DNA from 2 places in the Cytobacillus sp. GQ23 genome. Region 2 is predicted to be linked to the other one. Evidence: riboswitches for the same ligand, from Rfam matches in the RefSeq annotation. Region 2 holds a riboswitch; the other holds the start of a gene.
What was found. A riboswitch is a leader RNA that binds a small molecule or an ion and turns the genes downstream of it on or off. The one in region 2 is predicted to bind S-adenosylmethionine.
Positions count from the first base shown of each region.

Region 1: linked by a shared signal. The riboswitch ahead of metK (methionine adenosyltransferase) and the one ahead of AC6CHU_RS10625 (methionine ABC transporter ATP-binding protein) in region 2 are both predicted to bind S-adenosylmethionine.

Region 1 is NZ_JCAXER010000025.1:31,643-38,842, forward strand. Features, by position in the region: gene AC6CHU_RS19480 (ABC transporter substrate-binding protein) at 1-263, opposite strand, end outside; gene AC6CHU_RS19485 (alpha/beta hydrolase family protein) at 419-1,204, shown strand; gene AC6CHU_RS19490 (DUF2584 domain-containing protein) at 1,290-1,532, shown strand; gene pckA (phosphoenolpyruvate carboxykinase (ATP)) at 1,923-3,509, opposite strand; gene AC6CHU_RS19500 (thiol-disulfide oxidoreductase DCC family protein) at 3,728-4,102, shown strand; SAM riboswitch class I at 4,208-4,323, shown strand; gene metK (methionine adenosyltransferase) at 4,632-5,825, shown strand; gene asnB (asparagine synthase (glutamine-hydrolyzing)) at 6,117-7,200, shown strand, end outside.
Region 2 is NZ_JCAXER010000010.1:138,811-146,010, forward strand. Features, by position in the region: gene AC6CHU_RS10610 (AI-2E family transporter) at 1-650, shown strand, start outside; gene AC6CHU_RS10615 (NRDE family protein) at 747-1,502, shown strand; gene AC6CHU_RS10620 (PAS domain-containing sensor histidine kinase) at 1,534-2,949, opposite strand; SAM riboswitch class I at 3,187-3,286, shown strand; SAM riboswitch class I at 3,388-3,488, shown strand; gene AC6CHU_RS10625 (methionine ABC transporter ATP-binding protein) at 3,653-4,684, shown strand; gene AC6CHU_RS10630 (methionine ABC transporter permease) at 4,674-5,324, shown strand; gene AC6CHU_RS10635 (MetQ/NlpA family ABC transporter substrate-binding protein) at 5,343-6,170, shown strand; gene AC6CHU_RS10640 (M20 family metallopeptidase) at 6,195-7,200, shown strand, end outside.

The sequences.
Region 1 (7,200 bases), on a different contig from region 2:
CCTACAAGCGCGATATCAGCGCTGTCCGACAGCAGAGCGGTCATTGTTTTATCTCCGCCGGCTGTTGTTGTAAGCTTTACATTTAGCCCTTCTTCTTTAAAGAAACCTTTCTCAAGGGCAACATACTGTGGTGCATAGAAGATAGAACGTGTCACTTCAGCAATGCGGACAGTTTGCATTTCATCCTTTCCGCAGGCTGCTAATGGAACAATAAGCATCACTGCAAGCATAAGCAGCATGCTTGTTTTTATCCATTTTTTCATAAGCCATAAGACCTCCCTTATGCTAAAGAGTCAGATTAAAAATCCTAGGATATCGTATGAAAATCAAAAAAATGTGTGAATGCCCATGGAAACATTTTTAGATGAAGGTCTAAATGCTCAGAATAAAAGGAAGCTTTAAAAGGGAGGATGAGAACATGAACTTTAAAAATGGCCAAATCATCAATAAACAGAGATTCCCTTCGCCAAATCCGGCAATCGAATTATCTGTTGTCACATATCATGCAAATGGTCTACATATAAAAGGCCTGCTGGCAGAGCCAAAGGGGGAGGAGCTGCATGATGGGTTCCTTTACCTGAGAGGAGGCATAAAAAATGTCGGGAAAGTAAGGCCTTCCCGGATTGTCCAGTTTGCCTGTGAAGGTTTTATTGTATTCGCGCCTTTTTACAGAGGTAATCAGGGTGGAGATGGAAACGAAGACTTCGCAGGGGAGGACAGACAGGACGCATTTGCCGCGTTTAATCTTCTACAGGAGCATGCCCGGGTAAAAAGAGTCCATATTTTTGGTTTTTCCCGTGGCGGCGTAATGGCCCTCCTTACTGGAATAGAGTTTCCTAAAGCCGCCTCCGTTGTAACATGGGGAGGGGTCAGTGATATGTTTCTCACCTACGTGGAGCGCAAGGATCTCCGGAGAATGATGAAACGTGTAATTGGCGGAACTCCGACAAAGTTTCCGGAACGATATAAATACCGCACCCCGCTTTTTCAGCTGGAGCAGCTGCAGTCACCTGTCTTAATCATTCATGGAGAACAGGATCATAATGTTTCAGTGGAACATTCCTATCGCCTTGAAAAAAGGCTTAAGGCTCTAAATAAAGATGTGGATAGCTGGTATTTCTCTGAATATACCCACTACTTTCCGCCCGCCGTGAACCAGAAGACGGTAGAGGATTTGGGTGCATGGATGAAAAGCCATGTATAGCAAATGATTTTCACTTAAAGGCTTTCAGAGCCGAAACAGGTGGGGTAAAATAGAGGAAAGTAATAAGAATGAAGGAGAGATACCAATGGGTATGCCTTTAGAGCTAAACACAATGATTGTTACAAAGGGAAGGGAAAAAAGACTTGATGAGAATTATTTTTCACTTGTCAAAGAAGGATACAGATTATATCCGCTCGATATCCCGGTCGAGGTAAAAAGGACAATTGATGGCGACCTGAACGGAATGGGAGTCATCCGTAAAGTGGAATGGGAAAACAGCCAGACACTCATTACTTACCAGCTTGTTTCCTTAAATTCAACCAATTAGAAGAGCGCCTGGACATGGTCCGGCGTTTTTTTTGTTCAAAGTTTTCTGTAACTGTAAGCGGGTTCCTCCAGGTGCGGTGAAGGAATGCGAAGGGAGCTAATCAGAGGGGATAGTGCCTCTTGGGAGCAGAGAAGAGTCTGTGAAAAGAACTAATCGGTGTGATAGCGCCATTGGGCGGGGAAAAGTCTCTCCTAAGGGAACTATACAGAGGGAGCAGTGCCACCGAGAGCGGAAAAGGGGCTGCGAAGAGCACTAAACAGAGGGATTAGTACCACAGGAGCAGAGGAAAGAAGAAAAAATCGAATCGCTACCCAGTAAGAGGGTGTAAGTCCACCTCCGTTCATTCTTAATACAAAAAAGAATTGCCGCATAAACGGCAATTCTTCTCTATTATGCGATTGGTCCGCCCTTTTCTTCAATTTCAGATGAAACGCTTGTAAACTTCTTGAAGTTTTCACGGAATTTTGAAGCAAGTTCTTTTGCTTTCGTTTCATAAGCAGCCTGATCTGCCCATGTTTTGTTTGGCTGAAGTACTTCATCAGGCACTCCTGTAACATGCTGAGGAATTTCCAGCCCGAAAATTTCGTCCTTGATCGTTTCTACGTTGTTGAGTTCACCTTCGAGTGCCGCTTCGACCATTGCACGAGTGTAGGCAAGTTTCATGCGTTCACCGACTCCATACTCTCCGCCAGTCCAGCCTGTGTTTACAAGGAAGACTTTTGCGTTATGCTCATCGATTTTCTCGCCAAGCATTTCAGCATAACGATTTGCAGGAAGCGGAAGGAACGGTGATCCAAAACATGTAGAGAATGTTGCCTGCGGTGATGTAATGCCGCGCTCAGTTCCTGCAAGCTTGGATGTATAGCCGCTTAAGAAATGGTACATTGCCTGCTCTTTTGATAGTTTAGAGATTGGAGGCAATACGCCAAATGCGTCAGCTGTTAAAAATACGATTGTATTAGGGTGTCCGGCAATGCTTGGGTCAACGATATTATCGATGGCCTGAAGCTGGTACGCCGCACGTGTATTTTCAGTTAAAGTGCTGTCATCGTAATCTGCAACCCGGGTTTCGCTGTTTACCACTACATTTTCTAATACAGCACCAAAACGGATCGCATCAAAAATCTGCGGTTCTTTTTCACGGGATAAGTTGATGCATTTCGCGTAGCATCCGCCCTCAATATTGAAGACTCCATTCGCAGACCAGCCATGCTCGTCATCACCGATTAGCTTGCGGTTCGGATCTGCAGATAAAGTTGTTTTTCCAGTTCCGGATAAGCCGAAGAATAAAGCAACATCGCCTTCCCGTCCAACGTTTGCGGAACAGTGCATAGGAAGAATTCCGTTTTCTGGAAGCATGTAGTTCATAACAGAGAAGATGGACTTCTTCATTTCACCGGCATATTCTGTTCCGCCAATTAAAACGGTGCGGCGTTCAAATGAAATGATAATGAATGTTTCGGACTTTGTTCCGTCAACAGCAGGGTCTGCTTTGAAATTAGGAGCAGAAATGACAGTGAACTCTGCCTGATGATCCAATAGCTCGTCTTCTGCAGGGCGAATGAATAACTGGTGGGCAAATAGGTTATGCCATGCATATTCATTGATTACCTGGATAGGCATGCGGTGTTTTTTATCAGCACCTGCGAATCCTTTGAATACGAATACTTCTTCTTTTTCTTTTAAGTAATTGATTACTTTATTATAAAGATTAGAGAATGCTTCTTCAGAAATGGGCTGGTTTACACTGCCCCAGTCCATTTTGTCTTTATTTGATGCTTCTTCAACAATGTATTTATCTTTAGGAGAACGCCCTGTATACTTTCCTGTCGTAGCGCGAACAGCTCCAGTAGAAGTAAGGGACCCTTCATTGCGGTTTAGAACCTTTTCCACAAGCTGAGGAACGGATAATTGCACTTGAATGTTGCTGCCATTTAGTAATTCGCTCAATTCATTTGATATGCTTACAGAGTTCATCTGATGAATACCTTCCTTTTTCCCGATTTTTTTATGAAAGTGATTACATCTCGAAATTAGTATAACACATTGAAATGATTAGTCTATACTATTACGAAACTTTTTTGTCTGTGTTATAAAATTGTCACATTTGGACATGCAATCCACTTTAATCACCTTATAACTGATATATGCTATTATAGAAGAAAGTGTTAATTTTATCATGGGACTGATCTAAAATGAAGACAATTGCCCTATATGATGGAACATGTTCTTTATGCAAGGAAACAAAGAGGATTTTTAATAAACTCGATTGGCTGAATAAAGTCGAATGGATCTCCCTGCAGGAATATGAAAAAATGCAGGGCACTTTATCGTTTTCCAGACATGATTTGCGGAGGGAGCTTCATATTATTACTCCCGCAGGCAGCGTGAAAAAGGGTTACACTGCAGTAAGGAGACTTCTGTTCCTCTTTCCTGCAACCTTTTTAATCAGCACCCTGTTGTATATACCACTCACAGCACTTCTGGGCAATCCGACATACAAATGGATTGCGAAAAACAGGCACAAATTTCTAAAGAAAAAGTGTGATGATGGAAGCTGTTCTCTATAAGGATGAAGCAGAATTTTTAAAGTCGGAATTTTACTGTGAAAAATAATGAAAATCTGTTGACATGGTTCGATAAAATACGGTATGATTCAACCTTGAACGGATACTCTCTTATCCCGAGCTGGTGGAGGGACAGGCCCTATGAAACCCAGCAACCTGCTAAAGGCAATAATCAGCAAAGGTGCTAACCTGACGCAAGGACGTAATTCCTTGAACGATAAGAGTGAAAGGCGCGAATCGATTTGCTTTCAACCTTTTCACTAATGAGAAGGTTTTTTATTTTGCAATGAAATGAACGGCTTTTGGAATGTACTATTTATGTGAGTTTTTGGCATGAATCTGATAAATGGTTACCTGGCATTCTTGCCGGCGCTGTCTATTTTTCTAATAAAAACTCCATGTTTATTTCATACTACTAAGGGAATGAGTTCCGTATCAAACAGAGATCCATGAAATGACAGGGAAAAGTTATTTTTTCCGCTTCCCCATTTCTTATTCTCGCTCAATTTTCTATTTATAAGGAGGAAGCCAGATGTCAACAAAACGTCGTTTGTTCACTTCTGAATCAGTTACTGAAGGTCATCCGGATAAAATCTGTGACCAGATTTCTGATGCAATCTTAGATGCGATTTTAGCTAAAGATGCGAATGCCCGTGTTGCTGCAGAGACTTCTGTAACAACTGGACTTGTATTAGTTGCAGGTGAAATCACAACATCTACATACGTAGATATTCCAAAAATCGTTCGTGAAACGGTAAAAGAAATCGGTTATACCCGTGCCAAATATGGTTTCGATTCCGAAACATGTGCTGTTTTAACTTCCATTGATGAGCAGTCTGCTGATATCGCAATGGGGGTTGACCAGGCACTTGAAGCACGCGAAGGGCAAATGAGCGATCAGGAAATCGAAGCAATCGGTGCAGGAGACCAGGGATTAATGTTCGGTTTTGCCTGCAACGAAACGAAAGAGCTTATGCCTCTTCCGATTTCTTTAGCACATAAACTTTCCCGCCGCCTGACTGAAGTCCGTAAAGAAGAAATCCTTCCTTACCTTCGTCCCGACGGAAAAACTCAGGTAACTGTTGAGTATGATGAAAACGACAAGCCTGTGCGCATTGACACAATCGTTATTTCTACTCAGCATCACCCAGAAATCAGCCTTGAGCAAATTCAGCGAAATCTGAAGGAACATGTTATTAACCCGGTTGTTCCGAAAGAACTAATTGATGAGAATACTAAGTACTTCATCAACCCGACAGGACGCTTTGTTATCGGCGGACCTCAAGGTGATGCTGGCCTGACAGGACGCAAAATCATCGTAGATACTTACGGCGGATATGCACGCCATGGCGGCGGAGCGTTCTCCGGCAAGGATCCTACAAAGGTTGACCGCTCTGCTGCGTATGCTGCACGTTATGTAGCGAAGAACCTTGTTGCAGCCGGTTTAGCAGAAAAAGTTGAAGTCCAGCTTGCTTATGCGATCGGTGTGGCACAGCCTGTTTCGATTTCTGTTGATACATTTGGAACTGGCAAAGTGGATGAAGATGTATTAGTTGATCTAGTAAGAAAGCATTTTGATCTTCGTCCTGCAGGAATTATTAACATGCTTGGCCTTCGCCGCCCAATTTACAAGCAGACAGCTGCTTACGGACATTTCGGACGTACAGATGTTGACCTTCCTTGGGAGCGTACTGACAAAGCAGAAATTCTTCGTTCTGAAGCGTAATATAAAAAGCGGGAGTTGCATTTATGATGTAACTCCCGCTTTCTTTTTTGCGTCTAATACTAATAGGGTGTTAATCACTTTTCGGTCTTTATGCTCTATAGTCGTTTATAATTTTATGGTATCGTATAAACTTCGGATAATGGCTTAATTTTCCGTATAGAAACATTTTATATTCTGCGTGCTAATTATTAGCGATTAGTGGTAGTATTATAGGGTATGTTTTCTAAGACAAAGAGCCGCCTGAGGCTGTATCTTAATATTGAGAAAAGAATGGAGTAGGTGACGTACATAATGTGTGGTTTTATTGGTTGTGTACATGAAAAAGCACAAAATTACCGTGACGCAGATAAAGAACAATTCCAAAATATGAATGATATCATTACTCATCGGGGTCCGGATAATTCAGGATACTATTTTGATGATCATATTCAATTCGGCTTCCGCCGGTTGAGCATTATTGATATTGAAAGCGGACACCAGCCGCTGACTTACGAGAATGAGCGATATTGGATCATCTTCAATGGTGAAATCTATAATTATGTGGAACTTCGTGAAGAACTTCTCAAAGCAGGATTAAGCTTTGAAACCAGCTCAGATACAGAAGTCATAATTGCGCTTTACAGCCATATGAAAGAAAAGGCTGTTGAAAAATTGCGCGGTATGTTTGCGTTTGTCATTTGGGATAAACAGGAGCAGTCCCTATATGGAGCCAGGGATCCATTTGGGATTAAGCCTTTCTTTTATTACGATAAGGGAGACCGCACGTTCTTTGGATCAGAGAAGAAGAGCATCTTATTGGCGCTTAAGAATGATGTATTGAACTATGACTCCCTGCAGCATTATCTGACCTATCAGTTTGTGCCTGAGCCGCACACGATGTCAGAGGGGATCCATAAGCTTGAGCCAGGCCATTATTTTACTAAAAAAATTGGTGCGCCGATGGATATTAAACGCTATTGGAAGGCTGCTTTCCATCCAGTGCAAAAATCAGAAGCTGATTTTACAAAAGAAATTAGAGATGTTTTATTCGACTCTGTAAAAATGCATATGCGTGCCGATGTTCCTGTAGGTTCTTTCCTTTCAGGCGGAATTGATTCTTCCATTATTGCGTCGATTGCGAAAGAATTTCACCCAGCTATTAAAACATTCTCTGTCGGCTTTGAACGCAATGGCTTCAGCGAGGTTGATGTGGCGAAAGAAACAGCCGAAAAGCTGGGTGTTGAAAACATCAGCTACATCATCTCTCCTCAGGAATATATGAATGAGATTCCAAGAATCATGTGGCATATGGACGACCCGCTAGCTGACCCGGCTTGTGTGCCCCTTTATTTTGTGGCAAGAGAAGCGCGAAAGCATGTAACTGTTGTACTATCCG
Region 2 (7,200 bases):
GCCGTTTGACTCAGGGGGTAGCCGGCATTGTGAGCCTGGTCACGAATATTGCCATTACGATTGTAACGGTGCCATTCCTGTTATTCTATATGTTTAAAGATGGTGATAAATTTCCTGCAGCTGTTTCGAAGTTTCTTCCTGCTTCTTACAGAGAAGAAGGGGTTAAAACGCTTAAGGAAACAGGTGAGACCCTTTCTTCCTATATTCAGGGACAGATCACAGTCGCATTATTTGTGGGTACTCTTTCATTTATCGGCTATTTAATCATCGATCTGCCGTACGCCCTGGTTATGGCTTTGATTGTGGCTATAACTAATATCATACCTTATGTCGGACCGTTTCTTGGCGGTGCACCTGCCGTAATCGTTGCACTTTTTGACTCGCCGACAAAAGCCTTCCTGGTTGTCGTAGTCATCGTGATCGCCCAGCAGATTGAAGGGAATGTGCTTTCTCCGCTGATTCTCGGAAAAACATTAAACACACATCCGGCCACGATTATCATCCTGTTGCTGGTTGCAGGCAATCTTGCCGGAATACTCGGCATGATTCTTGCGATCCCTACCTATGCTGTGACCAAAACAATTGTTTTAAATACAATAAGGTTCCTAAGGGCGAGGAAAGCAGCACGGCTCGAGGAGAGGGTTACGTAAAGATGGAAAAGCTCCTTTGCATGAAGGAGCTTTTTCATATTGGTATTATTTTTCCTTAAGTATAAAATAAAAATAAAAATGAAAGCAGTGATCTGCATGTGTTTAATCCTCTTTGGATACAAAGTACATCCAAAATACAAGCTGATATTGGCCGCCAATCGGGACGAATTTTATGAGCGTCCAACTGCCCCGGCGCATTATTGGGAGGATCATCCCCACATTCTTGCCGGCCGGGATTTAAGGAAATTGGGAACATGGATGGGGGTCACAAAGAATGGTCGTTTTGCAGCGCTGACAAATTACCGCGATCCGAATGAAGTGACAGAAGACAAGAGGTCAAGAGGAGATCTGGTGGCTGATTTTTTGAAGGGCAGTGATTCGCCTGCTGACTTTATGCACAGGGCATCTGAACGGCGGAGCAGCTATCCCGGCTACAATCTGCTGGCAGGAAATATGGAGGAGCTTTATTATTATTCGAATGTGGAAGATAGAATAGAGCAGCTTCAGCCGGGAATATACGGAGTCAGTAATCATGTGCTGAACACTGAATGGCCGAAGGTGAAAAAGGGGAAGGAGGGTTTATCAGAGATTATAGATAATCCAGCCGGGGACTTAACAGAAGACCTGTTCACACTTCTCAGGAATACAGACCCTGTACCCGATGATTTGCTTCCCAAAACAGGAGTTTCACTTGAATGGGAACGGATTCTGTCTCCTTTATTTATCAAAAGCGATGGCTACGGAACAAGGAGTTCAACCGTTTTGCTGGTGTCAGAGGATGAGATTTTTTACAAGGAGAGGGTACATATTGGGAGTGAAAGAGCGGAACAGGAATTTATTCTCCAAAAATAAGAAGCCAGTTTAGGCGGCTGGCTTCTTTTATTTAGGCAATCGGTAAAGTAATGCGGACCGTTGTTCCTTCCTTTTCCCTGCTGTGGATGTAAAGGTTTCCGCCGTGGTTTTTAATGATTTTTTTGCAGATCATGATGCCAAGGCCGGTTCCTTTTTCTTTTGTACTGTAAAAAGGCTCACCCAGTTTGGCGAGGCGTTCTTCCGGTATGCCGATTCCTTCATCCTCGACACTGATGATGACAGATTGGTCTTCCTGACGGATATCGACGTTTATTTTGCCGCCCATTGGCATGGCTTCAATTGAGTTCTTGATGATGTTAATCAGGACCTGCTTAATTTTATCTTTTTCACATTTCACAAAGAACTCGCCGGGTGATTGAGTTAATTCGATCAGGATATTTTCCATAACCGCCTGGCTGTTTAAAAGGGTAATCACACTTTTTACAACGTTTGTCAGGCAGGTTTCTTCCATTTCGGTTATTTGAGGTTTGGCGAGAACGAGCAGGTCATTGACGATGCCTTCAATCCGTTCCAGCTCATTTAGAATGACCTCTGCGAAATTACCCTTATGTTCTTCGTATAATAGCTGCGTAAAGCCTTTAATGGCTGTAAGCGGGTTGCGGATTTCATGGGCAATGCCTGCAGCAAGCTGACCGACAACGGAAAGTTTTTCAGCGTTCTGCAGCTTTTCTTCAGTCTTCTTTTGTCCGGTTACATCTTTGATAATGATCTGGTATACCTTTCTGTTCTTGAAGGTGGTTGGAATCAGCTGGACTTCAGCTTTTCTTACTTGTCCATCGGTCCGGATCAGATTAAGCTCAAAATTCACGCTCAGCTTTGTTTGCAGAAAATCATCGAGGGTGGAATGTTCTGAAGGAGGGATGTAGTCGTGGAGGGAGGTGCCGATTATCTCTTTGATGCTCGTGAACCCAAAGAGCTTCTTTCCTTCATTATTGATATAGGTCCAAATCCCCTTTTGTGTCACCATTCCGATCGTATCCTTGGAGTACTCCACCAGAAAGCGGTACTTCTCCTGTGTTTCAAGAATTTCCTCTTCCATGATAATTCTCTGTGTCATATCCCGGATGATGCACATCATTTCTTTATCCTCATTAATGACTGTAAAATTGGCTTCCAGCCATAGGTAATGGCCTTCCTTATGTCTGAAACGAAAAGTCTCCCGTTTATGCGGGAGTTGTTCAAGATCTGCCAATGCATCTCTAAGAAGATCCCGGTCATTGGGATGGCAGTATGTATAAAGGCTGCTTCGATAAAAGTCCTGCTGCGTATACCCCAGCATTGATAGGCAGGAAGGGGAGACATATAAAGCAACGCCTTCTTTTGTCACTCTTGCAATCACATCGCTGGAATGCTGAATGGCCAGCTGCAGATTCCTCGCTTCGACTTTGTCGGCGAATAAATCTGCCGGATTCTCGGTCATAATCATTTTGTCCCTCCTTTATTGAGAAATGACACTTTTCCATTATTATACATGAGATAGAGGTATAGACACATAGGATTTAACTATCATTTTTTAGAAGAGTCCATAGCATACGGGTTAATGACAGAGCGGATTCAGACCAGGAGGCGGTAATCAAATAAAATATATTTAAACTTTATATTGACTTTCTTTACTTTAAGATGGTAAAGTATTAAGCATATTAACAACCGCATATTAAAAATCTTCTTATCAAGAGAGGTTGAGGGACTGGCCCTATGACACCTCGGCAGCGGACAAAATTGTACCGTGCCAAATCCAGCAAGCATTGCTTGAAAGATAAGAAGAGGACCATTGATAAATGCTGCCCTCTTCTTTCTTTAGAAGAGGGTTTTTGTTTTACGCGGAAATATTGCATCAAGATTCTATTCATAAACATATGAATAATTCTTATCAAGAGAAGCAGAGGGACCTGGCCCAATGAAGCTTCGGCAGCAGGCAGACTGCACTGTGCCAAATCCAGCAGGCAAAAGCCTGGAAGATAAGGAGAGGACTTTAAAAAACCTCTTCTGATGGAAGGGGTAAATTTCAGGATATAATTCTTAGTTTTCGGATTGGAATAGTTAGACAATGGAAGGTGACAGGTACCTATACCAGTTCATCAAATTGGTATAGGTGCCTGTCACCAACCACCACAAAGGAGAGAGGCTGCATGATAGAGTTTCAGAATTTAAAGAAGGTCTATAAAAGCGGAGGTCAGCAGGTAGCTGCTCTGGATGGAATAGATTTAAAGATTAATAAGGGGGAGATTTTCGGGGTGATCGGCTTCAGCGGTGCGGGAAAGAGCTCTTTGATCCGCTGTGTCAATTGGCTGGAGAAGCCGACTTCAGGAAAGGTCATTGTCAGCGGCCATGACTTGACGGCTTTATCTGTTAGAGAAATTCGCGAAGTGAAAAGAAACATAGGTATGGTCTTTCAGCATTTCAATCTCTTAAACTCGAAAACAGTGTTTGCCAATGTGGCGATGCCGCTCACACTGGCTAAGGTCTCGAAGGGTGAAATAAAAAAGCGTGTCCATGAACTATTAGAATTCGTGGGGCTTGCCGACAAGGCGAACAGCTATCCTGATCAGCTGTCAGGCGGACAAAAGCAGCGGATCGGAATCGCCCGGGCGCTCGCAACACAGCCTTCCATTCTATTATGTGATGAAGCAACTTCTGCTCTGGATCCGCAGACAACCAGCTCGATCCTGCAGCTGCTGAAGAAAATAAATAAAGAATACAACATTACGATTCTGATCATTACTCATGAAATGTCTGTTATCAGGGAGATCTGTGATCGTGTCGCTGTCATCGAGGCAGGGAAGATTATTGAAGAAGGAACTGTCTTCAATGTCTTTTCTTCACCCCAAACCCCAACAGCGAAAAACTTTGTCAGCACGGTTATGAATGATCAAATACCTGAATCCATTAAGCAAGTGATTGAAAAGCAGCAGGGGCTTCAAAAGGTATTCAGAATCAATTTTGTCGGGAATTCTGCCGGCCAGCCGCTGCTTTCACAGGTTGCTAAAAAGTTTAATATTGACTTCAACGTTCTGTTTGGAAATATTACAGAACTGCAGGGAACCCCGTTTGGCAATCTCATTGTCGAATTCCAGGGGCAGGACAGTGAAATCAGAAGGGCGATTCAGTACATCAGCCAGGAAAAAGTTTCAATAAAGGAAGTGACTGCACGTGCTAGTTAACCAGGAAAAAATCATTGAAGCCTTAATCGAAACGGTCCAAATGGTGGCATTTTCACTGCTGTTTTCAGCTCTTATCGGACTCCCGCTTGGCATATTGCTTGTTGTGACCAGGAAAGGGCATCTGCTGGAAAACACCGTTGTTTTTAACATCATAAACAGCATTATTAATATTTTTAGATCAGTTCCTTTCATCATTTTAATGGTAGCCATTATCCCAATTACCCGGATGATTGTCGGAACATCGATTGGAACCGCCGCAGCCGTAGTGCCTCTTGTCTTTTATGCAGGACCCTACATTGCGAGATTAATAGAAAATTCATTGCTCGAGGTGGATCCAGGCGTCATTGAAGCGGCAGAAGCAATGGGAGCGACACCAGGACAGATCATTTTAAAATTCCTGATTCCTGAAGCACTTAGTTCGCTGGTATTGGGCTTTACCATTGCGACAATTGGTCTGGTAGGAGCATCTGCCATGGCTGGGGCAGTTGGAGGAGGCGGCCTTGGTGACCTTGCCATTACATACGGCTATCAGCGATTCGATACAACCGTCATGCTGATTACTGTTGCAATCTTAGTGGTCATGGTTCAGGGCCTTCAGTCATTCGGAAATCTCTTATCCAAAAAAATCAGAAGAAGATAACATAGGGGGAAATACATCATGAACAAACTATTTATATCATTCATTATTTTAGCATTGGCTGTCTTTACTGCCGCATGCTCAAGTACTACAGGCGGAGAAGAAACAAAGAAAGTTAAATTGGGTGTCAGCGGATCAGATACACGCATTTGGGATTTTATTGCTGAGAAGGCTGAAAAAGAAGGCATTGAAATTGAGGTTGTGACATTCTCTGATTATGTACAGCCAAACGTTGCCCTTGCCGAAGGTGATCTAGATGTAAATGCATTCCAGACAGTCGCTTATTTTGACACTTTTATTAAAGAGCATAATATGGATCTTTCACCGATCGCGACAACTGTTTTAGCACCAATGGGCCTTTATTCGGAAAAAGTAAAATCAGTCGAAGACATTCCGGAAGGCGGCAAAATTGCCATTCCAAATGATGCTTCAAATGGGGGAAGAGCGCTTCTGTTACTGGAGGAAGCCGGCCTGATCAAACTATCCGAGGACTATGATGGAAATCTTGATCTGAATAAAATCGTTGAAAATCCAAAGAACCTTGAATTTGTAGAAATGGTCTCAGCGCAGACACCTCGTGCTCTTCCAGATGTCTCTGCTTCAGTCGTTAATAACGGAATTGCCGTAGACGCAGGCATGAACCCAACTAAGGATTCTGTTTTTATTGAAAGCGAAACCGCTACGCCGTACGTAAATATCATTGCTGTCAGAACAGAAGACAAAGATAACAAAACGCTTAAGAGAATTGCTGAACTTTACCAGGAAGATGATGTAGCTGATTTCATCACAAAAGAATATGACGGAAGCATGATTCCGACTTTCATTCCATTAAGTGATATTGGCTGGTAATTAATATACAAAGGAGGAACAATGATGACGGCACCTGTAAAAGCATTAGTTGAACTGAAAGAAGCAATCAAGAAAAATGTTGAGGATAATAAAGAACTTTATCTTTCCGCGAGCCATCAGATTCATGCGAATCCGGAAATAGGGAATGAGGAGTTTTTTGCCTCTGGCTTGCTAGCGGGCATCCTTGAGAAGGAAGGGTTTGAAGTAGATCGGGCAGCAGCCGGGCATGAAACTGCTTTCCTGGCCCGAAAGAAATCCGTTAAACCGGGACCGTCCATTGCTTTCCTTGCAGAATATGATGCCCTTCCCGGATTGGGCCATGGGTGCGGCCATAATATTATTGGCACGACAAGTGCAGCAGCAGCCATTGCGTTAAGCAAGGTTATTGATGATACGGGAGGAGAAGCAGTCGTATTGGGGACCCCCGCAGAAGAAGGCGGGCCAAATGGGAGTGCCAAAGGCAGCTTTGTGAAACATGGCTTGCTTGAAGGCATTGATGCGGCTCTTATGGTTCATCCCTCAAACCATACCCGCCTGACCAGTTCATCACTGGCAGTTGATCCGCTTGACTTCGAGTTTATCGGCAAGCCTGCCCATGCAGCAGCTTCACCGGAGGAAGGAATAAATGCACTGGATGCGGTTATTCAGCTTTTTAACGGAATCAATGCCCTCCGACAGCAATTAAAGGATGATGTGCGTATCCATGGAATAATTACTCACGGCGGAGATGCGCCGAATATTATCCCTGAATATGCAAAAGCCCGATTCTTTATTCGTGCTTCCACCAGAACGAGTTTAAATGAGGTAACTAGAAAGGTGAAAGCTGTCGCGGAAGGTGCCGCCCTGGCAGCAGGAGCAAAGCTGAATGTTATTGCTTTTCAAAATGAAGTAGATAACCTCCTGTTAAACAAGACATATGACCAGGTGTTTAAAGAAGTGATAGAGGACTTGGGAGAAAAGGTTGTAGAAGGGGACAGAGATGGAATCGGTTCTACGGATGCCGGCAATATCAGTCAGGTGGTGCCAACCA